Regions from separate parts of the Blautia sp. 2227st1_G12_2227SCRN_220401 genome, predicted to be linked through region 3. Evidence: predicted binding sites of a transcription regulator. Region 3 holds the regulator's gene; each other region holds the start of a gene.

Region 1 (7,680 bases), on a different contig from region 3:
CGACCAGCTGATCCATTCCGGAAAAGCAGCGGTAGATGTTCTTGAGACAAAGGACGAGTGGTTCGGTGTTACCTATCAGGAGGATAAGGCATCTGTACAGGCTGCATTCAAAAAACTTACAGATGACGGCGTTTATCCGGAAGGACTGTATCAGTAATAAAGGAGAACATTATGGGTAAATATTTCGGAACAGATGGTTTTCGTGGTGAAGCAAATGTAAAACTTACAGCAGATCATGCATTTCGTGTGGGACGTTATCTCGGCTGGTATTACGGCAGAGATCACAAGGCGAAGATCGTGATCGGCAAGGATACAAGAAGAAGCAGTTACATGTTTGAGTATGCCCTTGCGGCAGGACTTACCGCATCCGGAGCAGATGCCTATCTGCTTCATGTAACCACAACTCCAAGTGTATCCTATGTGGTACGTACAGAAGATTTTGACTGCGGTATCATGATTTCCGCAAGCCATAATCCGTTTAATGATAATGGAATCAAGGTCCTTAATGAGAACGGACAGAAGATTTCCGCAGATATTGAAGCACGTATCGAGGCATATCTGGACGGCGAGATCGAGGAGCTTCCGCTGGCAACCGGAGAAGATATCGGCTGTACTGTGGATTTTGCATCCGGAAGAAACCGTTATATCGGACATCTGATCTCTATCCCATGCCATGATTTCAAAAATATCAAGGTTGGGCTGGATTGCTCCAACGGAAGCTCATCCGCCATTGCCAAGAGCGTTTTTGACGCACTTCGTGCAAAAACCTATGTGATCAACAATGAGCCAAACGGAACCAACATTAACCGTGGCTGCGGTTCCACACACATTGAAGTTCTGAGACAGTTCGTGGTAGATAAAGGCCTGGATATCGGTTTTGCATACGATGGTGATGCAGACCGCTGTATCGCCGTAGACCACCGCGGAAACATCATTGACGGTGATAAGATCATGTATGTGTGCGGCAAATATTTAAGAGAGAAAGGCCAGCTCAACGGAAATACAGTTGTAACAACCGTTATGTCCAATCTTGGTCTTTACAAGTCTCTGGAGCGTGAAGGCATCGACTATGAGCAGACTGCAGTTGGTGACAAATACGTTGCCGAGAACATGATGGAAAACAATTACAGTATCGGTGGTGAACAGTCCGGACATATCATCTTTAGCCGCTATTCCGCTACCGGTGACGGGATCCTGACTTCTCTTATGATCATGGAGGCATGTGTGGATCAGAAGGCCACACTCTGCGACCTTGCAAAGGAGATGAAGGTTTATCCGCAGCTTCTCCGGAATGTGCGTGTTTCCGATAAGAAAACAGCACTGGAGAACGAAAAGGTAAAAGCAGCCATTGAGGCAGCCGCAGAGGCACTTGGCGATGACGGACGTATCCTGGTACGTGAGAGTGGTACAGAGCCGCTGATCCGTGTTATGGTAGAAGCGGGAACGGATGATCTCTGCCATAAATATGTAGATAGTGTTGTTGATGTGATGGAAGCCGAAGGGCTTGTTGTAGAATAAGGAATTCCATGAAAAAAACAAAGACCGTATTGATTCTTGCAGCCGTTACAGGAGCCTTGCTTCTGGGCGGCTGCGGCAGTGAAAAAACAAAAATATATGAACAGGCCGGAAAGGATCTTTCCCAGGGAAGTTACAAGTATGCCCTGGAGGAGTACCAGAGCTCTATCCAGAACGGAGTGAAGCTGGCACAGTCCTATCGCGGGGCAGGTATCGCAAGCCTGCGTCTTGGCAAATATGAGGATGCGGTGAATAGCTTCACGGAAGCTCTGAACTGCGATAAAGTAAGCAAAAGCCTTCGTAAGGATATCCTGTCCTACCGGGCTACTGCAGAGCTGAAGTCTGGAAAATACGAGGATGCCATGGCAGACTGCCAGACACTTGGAGAAGATTTTTCCATGGATGCAGGCAGTTATTTCCTCACTGGAAAGGTTGCCCTTGCCATGGATTCCTACGAAGAAGCCGCATCTAATTTCAAACAGGCCTATGGAGAAGATTCCACCTATGATATGGCGATCGAGATCTATGAGGCATATCTGGACAAGGATATGGAAGCGGACGGAACCAGATATCTGGAAGCTGCTCTTTCTTCTGAGGCCAAGGATGCCCAGGACCACTGTGACAGAGGCCGTGTCTACTACTATATGGAAGACTACAGCAACGCAAAAAAAGAGCTTCTGGAAGCAACCAAGAAGGATAATACGGAAGCATTGCTTCTTCTGGGAATGGTATATCTGGCCCAGGATGATGTGGAAAATGCTCAGGCAATGTACAAGCAGTATATTTCTGCAGTGGGTGATTCCGCCAAGGGCTATAATGGTCTGGCACTGTGCGATATCCGAAGCGGAGATTATGATTCCGCTCTTGATAACATCACAAAAGGCCTTCCGACAGCTACCACAGACGAGATGCAGAGTCTTCTGTTCAATGAGATCGTAGCCTATGAGAAAAAGCTGGATTTTGCTACTGCACTGACCAAGGTCCAGGAATATATTGAGATGTTCCCTGAAGATTCCGCTGCAAAAAAAGAGCGGGCTTTCCTGAAAACCAGAACGTCTTCGGAGGGCTGATATGGAATATTTTGAGGAAATACAGGACAGGGTTATCCTGATCGGTGTCCAGGCAGATCGGGGGGATGACATGGAGGAATCCTTGGATGAGCTTGGAGAACTTGCGGCCACGGCAGGTGCGGCGGTTGCAGGCAGGATCATTCAGAATCGTGAGGCCGTACATCCGGGCACCTATATCGGAAAAGGCAAGATCGAAGAGGTAAAAGGTCTTCTCTATGCCCTGGATGCCAATGGTGTGATCTGTGACGATGAGCTTTCTCCTGCCCAGATGAATAATCTGGAGCGGGAGCTGGAGTGCAAGGTTATGGATCGTACCCTGCTGATCCTTGACATTTTTGCGAAGCGTGCCGTCACAAGTGAAGGCAAGATCCAGGTAGAGCTTGCACAGCTTCGTTACCGGTCTGCACGTCTTGTGGGACTACGTTCTTCTCTTTCGCGACTTGGAGGAGGAATCGGAACCAGAGGCCCTGGTGAGAAAAAGCTGGAGACAGACCGTCGTCTGATCCGGAACAGGATATCCGCACTGAAGCAGGAGCTTTCCCAGGTAGAAAAGCACAGAGAGCTGATCCGTTCCAGAAGAGCTGTGGGAAATCTGAAGACAGCAGCCATTGTTGGCTATACCAATGCAGGAAAGTCAACGCTTCTGAATACACTGACAGGCGCTTCGGTGCTTTCGGAGGATAAGCTGTTTGCCACACTGGATCCGACTACCCGTCTTCTGACACTGGATGACGGACAGCAGCTTCTTCTTACGGATACCGTAGGCTTTATCCGCAAGCTTCCCCACAATTTGGTGGAAGCCTTCAAGAGTACTCTGGAGGAAGCCAAATATGCGGATTATATCATTCATGTGGTAGATGCATCCAATCCTCAGGCGGAGATACAGATGCATATCGTATATGAAACCCTGAAAGAGCTTGGTGCTCTGGGAAAAAAGACGATCACACTTTTTAACAAGCAGGATCGTGTTTCCGGGGAGAGCTTTCGGGATCTCCGAGCAGACCATACGCTAAAGATTTCCGCACGGACAGGAGAGGGGCTTGAGGAATTTAAGCAGCTTCTTTCTGAGATACTGGCAGAAGGACAGATTTATATGGAACGGCTTTTTCCTTATTCGGAGGCCGGTCAGATCCAGCTGATCCGTGAGTATGGACAGCTTCTTTCGGAAGAGTATACCGAAGGAGGGATTGCTGTAAAAGCAAGAGTTCCGCGGGAAATCTATCCGAAAGTCACATAATGTTAAAATATCTACTCAGTACCATATATAGTACCGTGAACAAAACGGGCACTATATATGGTGCTTTTTATGTTGACGCAAAGAGGCGTGTCTGATACAATAAGCCTACAGCGCTTTGAACACAGATCGTGAAACGGAGTGTGTTCGTAAGCAGGCAAGTGAGGCGGAATGGAATATCCGCTTATAAATAAATGCATGAGGGAGGCATTTTCTTATGTTTCAGGTAGTAAAAAGAGACGGTGAATTAGACGAATTTAAAATGGGGAAGATCACCGCGGCAATTGATAAGGCATTTGATGCCAAAGGTAAGAATTACAGTTCGGATATGATCGATCTTCTGGGACTTCGTGTTACAGCGGATTTTCAGAATAAGATCGAGAACAACCGGATTTCTGTTGAGGATATCCAGGACAGTGTGGAGAACGTACTGATCCAGGCCGGATATTCTGATGTTGCCAAGGCGTATATCCTTTATCGTAAGCAGCGTGAGAAGATCCGCAATATGAAATCCACCATCCTTGACTATAAAGAGATCGTAAACAGCTATGTAAAGGTTGAGGACTGGCGTGTAAAGGAGAACTCAACGGTTACTTATTCTGTAGGAGGTCTGATCTTAAGCAACTCCGGAGCAGTTACCGCAAACTACTGGCTGTCTGAGATCTACGACAACGAGATCGCAGATGCACACAGAAATGCAGATATCCATATCCATGATCTGTCCATGCTGACCGGTTACTGTGCAGGCTGGTCCCTGAAGCAGCTGATCCGAGAGGGACTTGGTGGTATTGAGGGTAAGATCACTTCTGCACCTGCAAAGCATTTAAGTGTACTCTGCAACCAGATGGTGAATTTCCTGGGTATCATGCAGAACGAGTGGGCGGGCGCACAGGCATTTTCATCCTTTGATACTTATCTGGCACCTTTTGTAAAGGCAGACAACCTTTCCTATCCGGAGGTTAAGAAATGTATTGAGTCCTTTGTATATGGCGTAAATACTCCAAGCCGCTGGGGCACTCAGGCACCATTTTCCAACATTACACTGGACTGGACCGTTCCGGACGACCTTGCAGAGCTTCCGGCTATCGTAGGCGGCAAGGACATGGATTTCAAATATAAGGACTGTAAGAAAGAAATGGATATGGTCAACAAGGCATTTATCGAGACCATGATCGAGGGAGATGCCAACGGACGTGGATTCCAGTATCCGATCCCGACCTATTCCATCACAAAGGAATTCGACTGGTCTGATACCGAGAACAACCGTCTTCTCTTTGAGATGACTTCCAAGTACGGTACTCCGTATTTTTCCAATTATATCAACAGTGATATGAAGCCAAGCGACATCCGCAGCATGTGCTGCCGCCTCCGTCTGGATCTCCGTGAGCTCCGCAAAAAGAGTGGTGGATTCTTTGGCTCCGGTGAGAGCACAGGCTCTGTAGGCGTTGTTACCATCAATATGCCGCGTATCGCATACCTTTCCAGAACGCCGAAGGAATTTTATCAGCGCCTGGACCACATGATGGATATCTCCGCAAGATCTCTTCACATCAAGAGAGATGTGATCAGCAGGCTTCTGGAAGAGGGACTGTATCCGTACACGAAGAGATATCTTGGAAGCTTTGACAATCATTTTTCCACCATCGGTCTTGTGGGAATGAACGAAGCGGGCTTAAATGCCTGCTGGCTGAAAAAAGACATGACAGATCCGGAAACCCAGAAGTTTACAAAAGAGGTTCTGGAGCATATGAGAAGCCGTCTTTCAGACTATCAGGAGCAGTATCCGGGAGAGCTTTTCAACCTGGAGGCAACACCGGCAGAGTCCACTGCATACCGTCTTGCCAAACACGACAGAAGCCGTTATCCGGATATCAAAACAGCGGGAAAAGAGGGCGACACTCCGTATTACACAAACAGCTCTCATCTGCCGGTTGATTACACTGCGGATATTTTTGACGCACTGGATATTCAGGACGATCTGCAGACTCTGTATACTTCAGGAACCGTATTCCATGCATTCCTTGGGGAGAAGCTTCCGGACTGGAAGGCAGCGGCAGCGCTGGTACGTAAGATCGCAGAGAATTATCGCCTGCCCTATTACACCATCTCACCGACCTATTCCGTATGTCAGGAGCATGGCTACATCAGCGGCGAGCATTTCACCTGCCCGAAATGTGGAAAGAAGGCTGAGGTTTACAGCCGTATCACAGGATATTACCGTCCTGTACAGAACTGGAACGATGGTAAGACCCAGGAGTACAAGAACCGTACCCTCTATGATATTACCCATTCCCATCTGAAAAAGGTCCATACCAGTGTGATGACCATGAAGGGTGACGAGGTGGAGATCCAGCCTGTGGAATCTCATAAATATCTTTTTACGACTAGCACTTGTCCGAACTGCCGTATGGCAAAGAAAATGCTGGAAGGCGAAGAGCTGGAGATTATCGATGCTGAGCAGAATCCCGAGCTTGTCAAGCAGTATGGGATCCGTCAGGCCCCGACGCTTGTCATTACTGACGGGGCGAAGGTTAGGAAGTATGTGAATGCTTCTAATATACAGAAGTATGTAGACGAAGAGTTGGATTGAGTTTTTTGCCAAAATAACTGTAAGTAAAAAATGGATGGCTGGACGCATGTCTGTTGGATGTGTGTCTGGCCTTTTTTATATTGGGAATTTTATGTTATGATATTTTATGTTTGAGATTTGGGGCCTGGAAAAGATGGTTGACATTTCATGTCGAGATGGGTATACTTATACCTGAATTTAATGATTAAAAGCGTTACGCTTTAATGTATGAATGTATACGCAAAACGCTCCATCCCGGAAGGGCCCCGCTGGGGAAGGGATTCACTTCCACCAAATTTCATGCTAAAATAAAAAAAGAAAATAAAAAAGAATAACAGAAAAGAGGAAAATTATTATGGTAAAACAGAACATCGTCTTCGTAGAAAACACTCCAGGCAGTCTTCAGAAAGTTACAAAGATTCTTGCAGAGAATCAGATCGATATCTACGGTTTCGGCTGCTTTGACGCACCGGAGTTTGCAAACTTCCGTATGGTATGCGACAATCCGGAAAGAGCAGATGAGATCATGGCTGAGCATGGATACATGACTCGTATCACACAGGCTATCCTGGTAGACCTTCAGGATGAGATCGGTGGGTTAGACAAGCTTCTTAGTGTCATGGGCGACAGCAACGTAAACCTTCATTACATCTACACCTTCTTCCACAGAGGCCTGAAAGTTCCGGTAGCGATCATGCACTGTGAGGATCTTCTGGTTGCAGAGAGTGTTCTCCGTAACAATGGATTCCAGGTTCTGAACCGCCTGGTAGATCCGGATGGAGAAGCAGAGGCGTAATCAATCGCATAAAAGGGACAAACAGGAATGAAGTATCGTATTTTTATTGTAGAAGATGACGAAACAATCGCGAATCTTCTGAAAAAGCATCTCAGTTCCTGGGGATATGACGTTTTTCTGGCTGAGGATTTTTCCAATATACTGCAGGAATTTGCGGGGAAAGATCCTCAGCTTGTTCTTCTGGATCTGAAACTTCCATTTTATAATGGCTTTCACTGGTGTGAGGAAATCCGAAAGGTTTCCCAGGTGCCGGTGATCTTCATCTCCTCCGCAGCGGATAACATGAACATGGTCATGGCCATGAGCCGTGGAGCCGATGACTTTATTGCCAAGCCTTTTGATATGGACGTACTGGTGGCCAAGATCCAGGCAATCCTCCGCAGAACCTATTCCTTCGGAAACCCGGGAAATGTCCTGGAACATAAAGGCGCGGTTCTCAATCTTTCCAGAGCGACACTGACCTGGAACGGGGAGGAGACGGAACTGACCAGAAATG
Region 2 (7,680 bases), on a different contig from region 3:
TACAGTCCGGATACATGTCAAGAAGCTCCTGAGTTGTGATAAAGAAGATATCCTTCGGAAGGATCTCCTCGATGTAGTCATACTGTACAGCCATGTATTTCTCAGTTTTACGAAGGACACTGTAAATGGTGCGTACGGTTTCCTTGAGAGTCTCCATGGAACGTTCTTCTTTGGAGATGATCTTTTCCCAGTCCCACTGGTCTACGTAAACAGAGTGGATATTGTCCAGATCTTCATCCCGGCGGATGGCTACCATATCTGTGTAAAGACCTTCTCCGTGAGAAAATCCGTATTTTTTCAGTGCGTAGCGTTTCCATTTGGCAAGGGAGTGTACGATTTCGGCGTTGCTTCCTTCGATAGCCTTGATATCAAAGCTTACCGGGCGCTCTACACCATTAAGGTTGTCATTAAGGCCGGATTCCGGTGCTACAAATGTTGGAGCGGATACTCGAAGAAGGTTCAGCTTCTGTGAGAGTGTCTGCTGGAAGAAATCTTTTACTGTTTTGATCGCAATCTGTGTGTCATGGAGGTTCAGGTCTGCATGATAGGTTGCGGGGATTGTGATTGTATTCATTATCGGCTCCTCCTGATGATTTTTAGGCTTATTGCTCTGTGGGGTATTATAGCAGAAAATGGGTGGAGTGGCAATATAATGAGAGGGGAAGTCTTTTGGGGTATCGTAGAAAAATGCTGGGTATTAAATGCTTGGTGTGATATACTGAAAAAAGAATGCTTATGTTTACGACGGAAATATAAATATCCGTTTTGACGGATAGAATGGAGGGAGCTTATGGCAGGTCAAAGGTGTCAGGTTTGTGGGGGTAAGGTTGTAAATGGCAGGTGTTCATTATGTGGGATGCCTTACAGAAATGATGAGGTGTTATATCATTTGAATGAGCCCCGGGAGATACATTATAAACATGCTTCCGCCAAAGTGCGGGATATGATGCGGCAGTATGGACAGGATGCTGATCAAACAACACAACATAACGGAAACGTAAACCGGAATACGAACGCAAACCGGAATACAAACATAAATCGGAATACGAATGCAAGCCGCAATACCGATTTGAATCGGAATCTAACCAGAAGCCGGAATACAGGTGCAGCAGCCGGACGTAAGACTGCAGCGGCAGTTAATACCAGGAATAAAACAACGGTGGGCAGAAATCGTGCAGAAGTTTTAGAACAGGGAAAAAAACAGCAAAAAAAAGATCAGAAAAGCAGCGGGGCAGGCTGGATCATATGGTTTATAGTGACACTGGCCATTCTGCTTCCAAAATTATGGGATTTTCTTGCAGACTGGATCGGAACAAATTTGTGAGAATATTTCTGCAGTGAGATCAGGCAGTGCTAAGTGTCTGTATTTTCGTGTATACAGAAATATCCCTTTTCTTTTCTCCTCAGCTGTGTTATACTCATGCCTAGCACAACATATAGATGAAAAACAATATATAGAAGATATAGGTACTATATATAGTATTTTGCATAGCGACTTATATATAGCACAGGGAGGGATGAGCAATGTTATATGTGATCAAGAAAGACGGGACAAGAGAGGAGTTTAATCCGCAGAAGATCGTGGCTGCCGTGAACAAATCCGCAGAGCGTATTCTTTATACTTTTTCAGACGAGGAGAAGGATTTTATCTGCCGTTTTGCCCAGGAGCATGCGGATTCCCTTGGAAAGAATGAGATTGAGATCCAGGAGATGCACAATATCGTGGAGGGGGCTCTGGAGCGTGTGAATCCGGCAGTTGCCAAGAGCTACCGTGATTATCGGAATTACAAGCTGGATTTTATCCATATGATGGATGATGTCTATACCAAGAGTCAGGCGATCCGTTATATCGGTGATAAAAGTAATGCCAATACAGACAGCGCCCTTGTTGCCACGAAACGAAGCCTGATCTTTAATGAGCTGAACAAGGAACTCTATCGGAAGTTTTTTATGAACCGTAATGAGCTTCAGGCATGTAAGGACGGCTACATTTATATTCATGACCAGTCTGCACGTCTGGATACCATGAATTGCTGTCTGTTCGATGTGGCAGCTGTTTTAAGTGGCGGTTTTGAGATGGGAAATGTCTGGTATAACGAGCCGAAGACTCTGGATACAGCCTTTGATGTTATGGGGGATATCATTCTCAGTACAGCAGCACAGCAGTATGGTGGCTTTACAGTGCCGGAGGTTGATAAGATCCTGGCACCGTATGCAAAGAAGAGCTATGATAAATATATTTCCGAATTTATGAAATACTCGGACGAGAGCTGGAGTGGCCGTGAGGAGAGAGCTATTGAGTATGCTCTTGATAAGGTCCGCAGGGATTATGACCAGGGCTGGCAGGGAATTGAGTACAAGCTGAATACCGTCGGTTCTTCCAGAGGTGATTATCCGTTTGTTACGGTGACACTTGGTCTCGGAACCGAGCAGTTTGAGAAGATGTGTACGATTTCCCTTCTTGAGGTCCATCAGGGAGGACAGGGTAAGGCCGGACACAAGAAACCGGTACTTTTCCCGAAGATCGTATTCCTTTATGACAAAGAGATCCATGGTCCAGGAAAGTGCTGTGAGGATATTTTTGAGGCTGGTGTGGAGTGTTCCTCCAAAACCATGTATCCGGACTGGCTGTCTATGTCCGGCGCAGGCTATATTTCCAGTATGTACAGGAAATACAAGAAGGTCATCAGCCCGATGGGATGCCGTGCTTTCTTAAGTCCGTGGTATGAGCGTGGCGGTATGGAGCCGGCGGATGAGAATGATACGCCTGTTTTTGTGGGACGTTTTAACATTGGTGCGGTAAGCCTTCATCTTCCGATGATCCTTGCAAAGGCCAGAGCGGAGAGCAGAGATTTCTATGAGGTTCTGGATTTCTATCTGGAAATGATCCGTAACCTGCACATCCGCACTTACGAATATCTGGGACAGATGCGTGCATCCACCAACCCGCTTGCATACTGTGAAGGCGGTTTCTACGGCGGACATCTGAAACCGAATGAAAAGATTGGCAAGATCCTGAAGCCTATGACAGCTTCCTTCGGTATCACAGCGTTAAATGAGCTTCAGGAACTTTACAATGGCAAATCCATTGCCGAGGATGGGGCGTTTGCTCTGGAGGTCCTGAAATATATCAATGACAAGGTAAATCAGTACAAGAAGGAAGATGGTTATCTTTATGCGATCTACGGAACACCGGCAGAGAGTCTTTGTGGCCTGCAGGTAGAGCAGTTCCGTAAGATGTATGGAATCATTGAGGGCGTTTCTGACAGACCATATGTGAGCAACAGCTTCCACTGCCATGTAACAGAGGATGTAACTCCGATCGAGAAACAGGATCTGGAGGGACGTTTCTGGGAGCTCTGCAATGGCGGTAAGATTCAGTATGTACGTTATCCGATCGGCTACAATAAGGAAGCTATCCGTACACTGATCCGCAGAGCCATGGATCTGGGATATTATGAGGGAGTGAACCTTTCTCTTGCATACTGTGACGATTGTGGTCATGAGGAACTGGAGATGGATGTATGCCCTGTCTGCGGTTCCAGAAATCTGACCAAGATCGACCGTATGAACGGATATCTTTCCTACAGCCGTGTCCATGGAGATACCCGCCTGAATGAGGCGAAGATGGCTGAGATCGCTGAGCGAAAATCTATGTAAATACTGGCTGCCCGATCAACTGTGTAACAGTGATCGGATGTAGAGTCAGACAGTATAAAAAATATCCCGCAGAGCTGCCGGTAAGACCAGCAGCCGTCTGCGGGATATTTTTATGTAAAGTGAAGTTTTATAGTTCACTTTGTATTCTGAGTCCGTAAAATGATCATTTAATGATAGTTCCGGTCTTCTCACGGTAGCCGTCTTTTGCATGGGCCATGTCTGTGATGATGGTACGGCGTCCGGTTCCCTTCTCCACGAAGGAAACACCTGCTTCGATCTTAGGAAGCATGGAGCCTGCCGCAAACTGTTTGCCGGCAATATATTTCTTGGCATCTTCTGTGGAAATAGTATCCAGATAAGATTCGTGATCCGTATTATGGTCAAGGCTTACTTTCTCGACGCTTGTAAGGATCATCAGAGTGTCAGCGTTCAGTTCTTCTGCAAGAAGTCCTGCTGCCAGGTCTTTCTCGATGATGGCGCTGGCACCATTCAGCTGAGTTCCCTGCTCAAGAACCGGGATTCCGCCACCGCCTGCGGCAATGACGATCTGCTCTGCTGCAGAGAGGACCTTTACGGTTTCAATCTCTACGATCTTCTGTGGCTTCGGTGCTGCAAGGATACGTCTGTACTGGCCCTCTCCCACCTTTGTGACAAAGTTTCCTTTTTCTTCTTCAGCCTCGGCCTCTTCTGCGTTAAGAACACGTCCAATGATCTTCTCCGGCTCTGCAAATGCTTCATCGTATGGATCGATGACAACCTGTGTCAGAACTGTGCTGACCGGTTTGTAGATCCCTCTGGAGATAAGCTCAGCACGGATGGCGTTCTGAAGGTCATAGCCGATATAACCCTGGCTCATGGCGGAACATACGGACATTGGTGCAAATGTATAATCAGGATGTGCCTTACCGAATTCATTCATTGCGGTGTGGATCATCCCTACCTGCGGACCGTTGCTGTGGGAGATCACTACGCGGGTTCCCTCCTCTACCAGATCTGCGACTACCTTCGCTGCGAGTTTTGTAGCTGTTTTTTGCTCTGGAAGTGTGGTGCCAAGTGCCCGGTGGCCTAATGCAACTACTACGGTTTTTTCGCTCATAGGAAATACCTCGTTTCTCTTAAAAATTGGAATGAAATCAGTTACTGTATTCAGTAACGAGTACATCGAAAACGATGCACGAATATTATATTTTATTATAAAAGACCTATGTGGGAAATGCAATAGAAAATCGAGTGTTTTCCGAGACAGGAAAAACCGCCTGATCCAGTCAGACGGTTTGATTCCTACTATTTTTTGAGGGGGGAGATAGAGAGTGGTTTTTCATCTATCCAACACCTATTATATAGAGAAAATATGTTTAAAATATGTCGTTAATCTAAAAGAAATGGAAAATTTATAAAGAAAGTTTAAACAAACTTTATAATTTTTATATCCGGTTGCGCATGGTCTGAAAATGTGATACATTGAAAAAGTCTTGATCCTGCATTCTGCGGGATCTGTTCACGCATCGTTTCGATGCAGAAATCCATTTTATTTTATCGAAAAAAATATTGATCATGCACCATTTGCCGGGGAGGGATGCCTTTGTCTGTGGAAAAGTAAGTTTCTGTAAAAAAAACATGTGTATAAGAAATGCCAGATCAGGCAGAAATGAGGAAGAGCCATGAAAAACAGAATATGGAAACAGATGAAGAAAGCCGGAATTGTGACAGTGCTGGCAGGAGCCATGCTGGGAGGAACAATAGAACCGGAGCTGACTCTGGGAGCAGATTTTTTGCCGGGACAGGCACCGTTTATCGATCAGAGTGTGTTCTGGAAAGACATAGAATCCGGACAGGCGGAGCTTGGGATCCGGATTCGCGGCCTGAATGAATGGCTGTCCGGGAGAAGGTTTTCGGAGGATAAGGAGAAAAATGAGAAGTGGGACGATGAACTTCAGAAGATTGAAGATCCATCGGTGGAGCAGGAAGAAGAGATAGAACAGGAGCTGCCAGAGAATGACTTGCAGCAGGAAGAAGAGCAGGAGCTGCCGGAGGATGATTGGCAGCAGGAAAAGGAGCCAGAGCCGGAGGATGACTTGCAGCAGGAAGAGAAGGCAGAACAGGAATTGCCGGTGGATAAGGTTGTGGAAGGAATCGGAATAGAAATGGAGGAAGGATATGAGCACGTGGAGCAGCTGGCATCCGGGGAAACAGTACAGCCGGAGGATGAAGAGCAGGAGAAAACGGGTCCGCTCACACCGGAAGGAACGTCGACCGGAGGGGAAAATGTAGGGAATGAAGAGGAAGGTGAGTTTGAGGAGACGCAAAAGCTGACGCTGGTCACGTATATTTCGGAGTATTTTGTTCCGGAAACGGATTCTGTCCCGAAAAATATGGCTGCACAGCAGATTTCTGTAAGGAGCCAGAGCGGTGAAGATACAGAGATCACAAAGCTGGAAAGCGTGCTGAACGTGGAGCAGAACGGGCAGGATGAGATTTTTTTCCGTATCCCGCTGATCCTGCGGCAGGAATACCGTTTTCCGGCAGAGAAAAGCAGTTATCCTGTGACTCAGGAGGAACCGCTTCAGAAGGACTGTACCGGTGCGGGAACCTTTCTCATGACAGAAGAAAACGGGGAAGAGCTGGTGATCGCAGAGGGAATCTCGCCTATGCTGGACGTGGAGGCTGCTGAGGCTGATATGGAATTGTCGGTAATTGCACAGAATAAAAAAATGAAAGCAGGGCAGACCATCCGTTATCAGGTAGAGATAGCCAATACCGGAAAGCTGGATCTTGCAGATATCCGTCTGACCAGCAGCCTTTCATGCCCTAAGATCCGGCAGCTGTGGGAAGATGCAGAAGGCCTTCTAACAGAAGGGGCTGTGGCGGAATTTGCAGAATTAAAAGCCGGAGAGAGCAGGAGCTTTTATGTACAGGCGCCGCTTCTGGATGAACAGGAAAAAGATCTGGAGCACCAGGTGGAAGCAGAGGCCAGGGTGAAGGACAGAGTGGAGGAGGTGATCCGGAAGAACGCTTCCACTATAAATGGTCTGGAGGCACTGAAGGCGGATCTTTCTGTAAAGAAAACTGCAGACAAAGAAACCGCTGCACCGGGTGAGACTGTGACCTATCAGATCTGTATCGTGAATACCGGTGAAAAAACGCTTCATTCGGTTGTGGGAACGGAGCGCTTTCAGGCAGCAGGGATCCATGCACAGTTTCTGGAGCAGGAAGGTGTAACGCTCAACAGCAGCCGTACAAAGGCAATGATCCAACAGATCCCGCCGGGAGAGGCAGTTTCTCTTCAGGCTGTGGTGAAGATCCCGGGAAAAACAGCGGATCAGAAGCTTTTTAACCAGGTGACGGTCACAAGCAAGGAAACCGGAGAGCGATTGATGGAGGCCTCCGCTTCTGTCATGGTAAAAGGAGAGGTGGCTATTACGCCGGAAGAAGGGCTGCCTTTGCAGGGAGATGACCAGGGTCCGGCTTCCGGTCAGATACAGATGGCAAGAACTGCGTCCACACATCCGAAGACCGGAGATGATACCAGGAGGGATTTGTGGACGCTTCTGGCAGTGACAGCTTTGGTGACTGTGCTGGGCGGCATCTGGCTTCGGAAAAAATATGCGGATATTTATGGAAAAAGCTGATGTTACTGAGAACGGAGTGAACAGTAACAAGCTGATATTTTACAAGGCGGCCGTACCTCAAAGAAACGTTGAAAACAGGGGGGAGGTGTGCTATTCTATATGGTATGTACAGAAAATAAGAACAGTATATTTCCCGCCTCCGGTGTGCTGCCCGTCAGACCGGAAAAAGGGAAGATGGAGGAGAAAAATGAATCTTTTATCCTTATTGGAACATCTTGAATACAAATGCCTTCAGGGAAGTACAGAGCAGGAGGTTTCTTCTGTTGTATATGATTCCCGCAAAGTAGAAGAAGGGAGCCTTTTTATCTGCATCAGAGGTGCGGTCGTGGATGGACATAAATTTATACCTGATGTTGTGGCAAAGGGTGCGAAGACACTCATCGTGGAAGAA
Region 3 (7,680 bases):
CCCGTATAAATATCATTAATGGTAACTCCCGGGATCCCGCGAAGCTGTGCATACTGCATGATCGCTTTTCTTGCAGAAAAAATGCCCTTGGAATCGGAATATCCCTGGGAAGTACGAACATTACTCAGCATATCCAGGATCACTTCCTGAGGTGCTGAAAACCCAAACGGATACGGATTACCAATATTCAGCTTCAGAATCTCCATTCCATCTTCTTCCATTCTGGCAGCCTCATCCACAACCGGTCCGCGCACATCGTACAGCACGTTGTCAAGCTTTGATGATTTCCCGAATGTTCTCATAAAAACCACTCCTCTTCTAATTTTCACTATTATTTAACCATTTTAATTTCATAGTCAAAAAATATTTATTCTATATCATCTCACATTTAGGCTTTCAACGCAAGAAATAAAAATTTAAAAAAATTAAATTTAGCACTTCCCTTTTTTAGCATGTTAATGTATAATAGCACTCGAATTTAGTTTTCAACGCAATTTAATATGTGATGAGGAGGAAACAACAATGTCTTACACAGAAGAAGTTTATGAAAGAGTTGTAGCACAGAATCCTGGCGAGCCAGAATTCCATCAGGCAGTTAAGGAAGTTCTCGATTCCCTTAAAGTCGTAATTGACAAAAATGAGGAAGAGTATCGTAAACTTTCTATCCTTGAGCGTCTTGTAGAGCCAGAGAGGATCATCTCCTTCAAAGTACCGTGGATCGATGATAACGGAACTGTACAGGTTAACAAGGGATATCGTGTTCAGTTCAACAGCGCCATCGGACCATACAAAGGCGGCTTAAGATTCCATCCTTCTGTAAATCAGGGTATCCTGAAATTCCTTGGTTTTGAGCAGACCTTTAAAAACTCTCTTACAGGCCTTCCGATCGGCGGTGGAAAAGGTGGCTCCAACTTCGATCCTAAGGGTAAATCTGACAGAGAGGTTATGGCATTCTGCCAGAGCTTTATGACAGAGCTTTGCAAATATATCGGCGCAGATACAGATGTTCCGGCTGGTGACATCGGTGTCGGCGGACGTGAGATCGGTTATCTCTTCGGACAGTATAAGAGAATCCGTGGCCTTTATGAGGGTGTCCTTACAGGAAAGGGTCTTTCCTTCGGAGGTTCCCTGATCCGTACAGAGGCTACCGGTTACGGTGTTGTATACATGCTCAACGAGATCGCCAAAGCTCACAATGATTCCGTAGAAGGAAAAACAATCGTTGTAACAGGTTCCGGTAATGTAGCTATTTACGCTGTTGAGAAAGCTACTCAGCTTGGTGCCAAGGTTGTTGCAATGAACGACTCCAACGGATATGTCTACGATCCGAACGGAATCAACCTTGACGTCGTAAAGGATATCAAAGAAGTAAAACGTGGACGTATCAAAGAATATGCAGACCGTGTTGAGGGCGCTACCTACACTGAGGGACTTGGCATCTGGAATATCAAATGTGATATCTACCTTCCATGCGCTACTCAGAACGAGCTTGGTATTGACGGAGCTAAAACACTGGTTGCAAATGGCTGCAAATACGTCGTTGAAGGTGCAAACATGCCTACTACTCTTGATGCAACAACATACCTTCAGGAGAACGGTGTTCTCTTCATGCCTGGTAAAGCCGCAAACGCTGGCGGTGTTGCCACATCTGCACTTGAGATGAGCCAGAACTCCATGAGACTTTCCTGGACAAGAGAAGAGGTTGATGAGAAACTCCACAACATCATGATCGATATCTTCCACAAAACTGATGACGCTGCTAAACGTTACGGTATGGAAGACAACTATGTTGTAGGTGCAAACATCGCCGGCTTCGAAAAAGTTGTTGACGCTATGAAAGCTCAGGGTATTGTTTAATTAAGTTTCCTGAATCATTAATGTATATTTATAGCAGGGACCGCAGAGGATTTTCCCATGCGGTTCCTGTTTTTTTTGTATCCACTTTTACGATCTCTGAAAAATCAAACATTCATGTTTCAAAAAAGGCCGGTTGTCTTTTGACAATCGGCCTGAAATCTCCTGCATTTGCGGTCTATTCATTTAATCTCTTAATTGATCAGCTTCTTCAGCTCATCCATAAAGGTACTGACATCTTTAAACTCTCTGTATACAGACGCAAAGCGTACATACGCCACCGCATCCAGATCCTTCAGATGCTCCATAACGATCTCTCCGATCTTGGTACTGCTGATCTCACGGTCTTCTGACCGGAAAATATCTCCTTCTATGGAATCGATCATCTCTTCCACTCTCTCAATGGGAATGGGGCGCTTATAGCAGGCACGAAGAACACCATCCTGGATCTTAGAACGTTTATAGCTTTCCCGGTTCTGATCCTTCTTGATCACAGTCAGCGGAATCGTTTCCACCTTCTCATAAGTTGTAAAACGCTTTCCGCAGGCATCACAGAGACGGCGGCGGCGGATGGAATTGGTATCCTCTACAGGTCTGGAATCTACAACTCTTGTATTATCCTGGTTACAGAACGGACATCTCACAGAACTCTCCCCCTTTCCGGATCAGTAAATCATTACTAAATTCGTTTTTATTATAAAATAAATGCACATAATGTGTCAATAATCGGACTTGCATAAATTTTACAGATTTTCCATAAAATCATACCAGGTGATGAATTTATGCGCATCTGTGAGCTGAAACAAAAAGAAGTGATCAATATCCATACCTGCCGCAGTCTTGGCTGCCCTCTTGATGTGGAATTCTGCTGTGAAACCGCACGTCTGAAAGCCCTGATCATGCCGGAACCGGGGAAATTTTGCTGGTGTTTTTCCAAAGAAAATGAATATTCCATTCCATGGGACTGCATCCGCCAGATCGGCGAAGATATCATCCTTGTTGATTTCCGTAATGAAAAACTGCTGTCCGGAGAATAAATACCTCCTTATTGTCAAGGCCCTTTATTTTTTATATTTTCCCTGAAAAAGTATATTTCAACCGCCCTCTGAGAATCATCTTAATGTACTGACAAGACAAGGAGGATTCTAAGATGGCACTGAATAAAGTTGAAATCTGCGGAGTAAATACCTCAACCCTTCCCGTTCTCGATCAGGAAGAAAAGGCGGAGCTCTTTAAAAGAATCAAAGCTGGCGATGAAGAAGCCAGGGAATTGTACATCAAAGGCAATCTGCGGCTTGTTTTAAGCGTGATCCGGCGTTTTCAGAACAGCAGTGAAAATCCGGATGACCTTTTTCAGATCGGCTGCATCGGCCTGATCAAAGCGATCGATAATTTCGACACCACTCTTCAGGTAAAATTTTCCACCTATGCAGTTCCCATGATCATCGGAGAGATCCGAAGATATCTCCGTGATAACAACAGCATACGGGTCAGCCGTTCTCTGCGGGATATCGCTTACAAAACCATCTATACCCGGGAAAACTATATGCGGCAGCATCTCAAAGAGCCTACCATTGCAGAAATCGCTGATGAGATCGGTATCGACAAGGAAATGATCGTCTATGCCATGGATGCGATCCAGAGCCCGGTAAGCCTTTTTGAGCCCGTGTATTCCGAAGGCGGAGATACCCTATATGTTATGGATCAGATCAGTGATAAAAAGAACCTGGAAGAAAACTGGGTGGAGGATATTTCTCTTCGAGATGCCATGAACCGGCTTGGAGAGCGTGAACGTCACATTATCGATCTCCGCTTCTACGAGGGAAAAACCCAAATGGAGGTAGCTGATGAGATTGGTATCTCCCAGGCTCAGGTCAGCCGACTGGAAAAACATGCTCTTCGCAGTATGCGAAACTATCTCCGGAATTGATTCATCTCTCTTCAGACAAAAAGCTGCAGCAGAATATCTGTTATCCTGCCGCAGCTTTTATCTCTTATTTCAGCGCTTTCTCAATTTCTTCGATCACGATCCGAAGCGCCTTCAGCCTTGCATATTTCTTATCTACGGATTCCAGAATGTGCCATGGTGCATAAGCAGTACTGGTTTTCTGAAGCATCTCATCTACTGCTGTTTCATACTGATCCCATTTTTCACGGTTTCTCCAGTCCTCATCCGTGATCTTCCACTGTTTTTCCGGATTGCTCTGGCGGTCGTTGAACCTGGCAAGCTGGGTGTCCTTATCAATGTGGACCCAGAATTTCACGATCACAGCGCCCCAGTCAGAAAGCTCCTTCTCAAATTCATTGATCTCATTGTAGGCACGTCTCCAGTCATTCTCGCTGCAGAAGCCCTCCAGACGTTCTACCATCACTCTTCCGTACCACGTCCGATCAAAGATGGCAATGTGACCATCCTTGGGAAGCCTTGTCCAGAAACGCCACAGATAATGACGGGCTTTTTCATGAGGCTCCGGACTTGCGATAGGATGTACCTCAAATCCACGGGGATCAAGAGCCTCCGTGATCCTCTTGATATTTCCTCCCTTTCCGGCAGCATCCCAGCCTTCATAGGTGATGATCACAGGCACTCTTTTTCGGTAAAGACGGTTATGCAGACTTCCAAGCTTTGCCTGCAGTTCCTTAAGCTCTGCCTTGTACTCTTCATCCCCCACTTCTTTTCCATCCAGAGGAATCTCGCTTAATCTGGGCATCTCCACCAGAGGAAAAACATTCTGCAGGATCGGCACTGCATGTTTGCTGTTTTCCATGGCAACCTCTATATTGCTGATCATGGTTTCCAGTACCTGCAGTTCTGCCCACTTCCGGTCACCGGCATCGACAATATACCATGGAGCCGCAGATGTATTGGTATCCTGCATATACTGGTCGAAAATCTTTCTGCACTTCTTATAATGATCATTCTGCCAGAGATCATATTCATTGACTCTCCATCTGGTATCCTTGCTTTCCAGAAGGATGCCCATACGTTTTTCCTGTTCTTTCCGGTCGATCTGCATAAAAAATTTCAGGAGTACATATCCATTATCCGTCAGCTGACGTTCAAATCTCCGGATACTGTCAATCCGTTTTGAATAATTGTCACCCTTCAGCTTTTTATCCATACGTTCACGACAGGTCTGATCCATCCATCCTGAATCCAGGAATGTAAACTTGCCCGCTTCCGGGATTTCCCTGAAATATCGGTAAAGAAATGGTTTCCGAAGGTCTTCCTCTGTAGGTGCTGACATAGTCGCAACTTTGAAGAAACGAGGATCGATATTCTTGATCACCTTACTTATGGTACTTCCTTTTCCGGAAGCTCCCCAGCCTTCAAACAGCACGATCACCGGAATCTTATGCTCTTTCAGAGCCATCTGCAATTCATATAATCTGGTTCTTGCAGCGCTTAAACGCACTTTGATATCCTCTTTTTCCGGAATCTGTTCCGGGTTCCAGTTTTTCAACATCTGCATCGTCCTTCCTTGAATTTTTTGAATATTCATATTATACCACAGAAGATCTTATTTTACGATAATTTTTACATAATTTTAACCTTTAGCCTCACAAAAGCAAACAAATTGCACAACAAAAATCATTCATAAGCATCGAAAATCTTTTTAACCTCTTGACATTTTTGTCGCCGCTTCATACAATAGACGCTGATTGTTATTTTTTTAACTTCATAAAAAAGCAGTGCCTGAAAACTGTTGAAATAATAAAGATCAAGGAGCCGATCATGAAACTCACAGAAAAACTTCTGCAGAAAATGGAACAGAAAAAAGAACTCTATGGCGATGGCATCATCATGCCGGACGGGGATTACCGTCTGATCCAGGATGGACACTTAAAAACTCTCATGTCCCTTCTTCCATATACAGAAAACGAAATCTGGAAAATGATCCCCGATGATGATTCCGCACTTTTCTGGCTGGTAGAAAAAACAAGCTGCGTACTGACCGATGTCAATTCCACGATCGGAATGAAGATGACCCCCGCACAGCAGAAAACCTACGAAGCACTTTCCAGTCGCGGGATCATCTCTGATGAATATTATGATCTTACCAAACAGCGGGAAAAAGTAAAAGCTGCCCGGGCTAACGCCTGAGCAGCTTTTATTTATATCTGTCAGTCCTCATACCCTTCCAGAAAAGAATGTTTCACTCCATCTTTTTTGTATGCGATAACTGTATGAAGATTAACATTTTCCACACTTCGGAAAATATTACTTTCTACATGTGGATTTACCTTCTTAAGTTCTGCAATCAGATTCTTGATCTCCATTCTCTTGGAAACACTGGTACCATCTGTACGGCAGGTAGTACAGGTATCGGTAAATTTACATGCACACTGGATAAAATGAAGGTCATTATAATCTCTCCAGTGTTTGATATCTGCCTCCCGGATCAGATACATAGGACGGATCAGCTGCATTCCCTCAAAATTTGTACTATGGAGCTTCGGCATCATAGTCTGTACCTGCGCTCCGTAAAGCATTCCCATCAGGATCGTCTCGATCACATCATCATAGTGATGTCCAAGAGCGATCTTGTTGCAGCCAAGCTCCTTTGCCTTGCTGTAAAGATAGCCCCTTCTCATACGGGCACAGAGATAGCATGGGGATTTTTCTATATTATAAACCGCATCGAAGATCTCAGTCTCAAACACTGTGATCGGAATCCCGAGAAGCCTGGCATTGTGCTCGATCACCGCACGGTTTGCCTCATTATATCCCGGATCCATCACAAGAAACACCAGTTCAAAGGGAAACTTGTTATGACGCTTCAGTTCCTGGAACAGTTTGGCCATCAGCATGGAATCCTTACCACCGGAAATACAGACTGCTATCTTATCTCCCGGCTTCACCAGCTCATAATCGTTGATTCCCCTGGCAAATCTGGAAAACAGCTGCTTATGGAACTTTTTGCGGATACTCAGCTCGATATCCTTCCGCCGCTGTTCCATTGCATCATTTTCCTCTTCTTCACTGTTCTCTTTACCGGATTCTTTCTGCATCTGCTGAAAAAGCCATCCTGTATATCCACCTTTCAGGCTCAGTGCGGGAATTCCTTTTTCCCGGAGCATCTCTGCACCCTCCTGGCTGAAAAGCCCTCTTGTACAGTAAAGGACCGGGATCTTATCCCCCCTCAGTTCTTCTGCCCGCTCTTCCAGTTCCTGTTCCGGAACAGAGATTGCTCCCGGGATCATTCCATATTCTACAGTTACTTTATCACGGGTATCTATCAGAAGATATTTCCCCCGTTCTTTCTCTATCTGGTCAAAAGAAATCTCCAGTGTTTCTTCATTCATACTGCTATTATTCCTTTCCTTACATTTTCAAAGTTTCTGGTTCATATTGTAAGCCTTCCCGTCAAAAACCTCAAGAAGATTTTCCCGAAGGTTCCCGCGTTATTGGAATGCTGCTGTTCACTTTGTTCTCAACAACCCAGCCTGTACTTTTTTCTGAAAATCAGTTATAATATTTTTGTTTGTAAAAAAATTTTCACCAAGGAGGATACCGGAAATGAAAACACAGAATCAGACTATGCTCTCTGAGAATACACTGACATCCCGGCCCACAGATATTATTGCGGGATTTCCTGTACGTCCCGGGTTTTTTGAATTAAATGGCGCTACTCCTCTTTCCAACGGAGTCAACTTTACCGCACATACCCGCCACGGTACATCCTGCGAGCTTCTTCTTTTCCACTCCGGAGAAGAGGAACCCTTCGCAGTCCTTCCTTTTCCCAATGCCTGTCGTATCGGTGATGTCTACTCCATGATCGTCATGGGACTGGACATCGAAGATCTGGAGTACGGCTACCGCAT

The links. The regulator NrdR, encoded in region 3, represses ribonucleotide reductase genes. The targets are predictions, from matches to a motif close to CACAANATNTTGTG.
Region 1: ABCM67_RS10560 (ribonucleoside triphosphate reductase) is a predicted target of NrdR. The motif match lies at 3,872-3,885, and genes of this name have one in related genera.
Region 2: nrdD (anaerobic ribonucleoside-triphosphate reductase) is a predicted target of NrdR. The motif match lies at 1,469-1,482, and genes of this name have one in related genera.

The regions. Positions count from the first base shown of each region.
Region 1 is NZ_JBCLNI010000018.1:41,735-49,414, forward strand. Features, by position in the region: gene ABCM67_RS10540 (sugar phosphate nucleotidyltransferase) at 1-157, shown strand, start outside; gene glmM (phosphoglucosamine mutase) at 172-1,518, shown strand; gene ABCM67_RS10550 (tetratricopeptide repeat protein) at 1,527-2,585, shown strand; gene hflX (GTPase HflX) at 2,587-3,822, shown strand; gene ABCM67_RS10560 (ribonucleoside triphosphate reductase) at 4,037-6,409, shown strand; gene ABCM67_RS10565 (ACT domain-containing protein) at 6,744-7,184, shown strand; gene ABCM67_RS10570 (response regulator transcription factor) at 7,212-7,680, shown strand, end outside.
Region 2 is NZ_JBCLNI010000016.1:1,574-9,253, forward strand. Features, by position in the region: gene asnA (aspartate--ammonia ligase) at 1-574, opposite strand, end outside; gene ABCM67_RS09605 (hypothetical protein) at 791-1,324, shown strand; gene nrdD (anaerobic ribonucleoside-triphosphate reductase) at 1,525-3,660, shown strand; gene arcC (carbamate kinase) at 3,824-4,756, opposite strand; gene ABCM67_RS09620 (hypothetical protein) at 5,322-7,289, shown strand; gene ABCM67_RS09625 (UDP-N-acetylmuramoyl-L-alanyl-D-glutamate--2,6-diaminopimelate ligase) at 7,477-7,680, shown strand, end outside.
Region 3 is NZ_JBCLNI010000043.1:252-7,931, forward strand. Features, by position in the region: partial or broken gene ABCM67_RS15185 (aminotransferase class I/II-fold pyridoxal phosphate-dependent enzyme) at 1-302, opposite strand, end outside; gene gdhA (NADP-specific glutamate dehydrogenase) at 523-1,857, shown strand; gene nrdR (transcriptional regulator NrdR) at 2,049-2,498, opposite strand; gene ABCM67_RS15200 (YlmC/YmxH family sporulation protein) at 2,637-2,891, shown strand; gene sigG (RNA polymerase sporulation sigma factor SigG) at 3,005-3,784, shown strand; gene pap (polyphosphate:AMP phosphotransferase) at 3,849-5,321, opposite strand; gene ABCM67_RS15215 (hypothetical protein) at 5,591-5,959, shown strand; gene ABCM67_RS15220 (ATP-binding protein) at 5,980-7,161, opposite strand; gene ABCM67_RS15225 (alpha-amylase family glycosyl hydrolase) at 7,376-7,680, shown strand, end outside.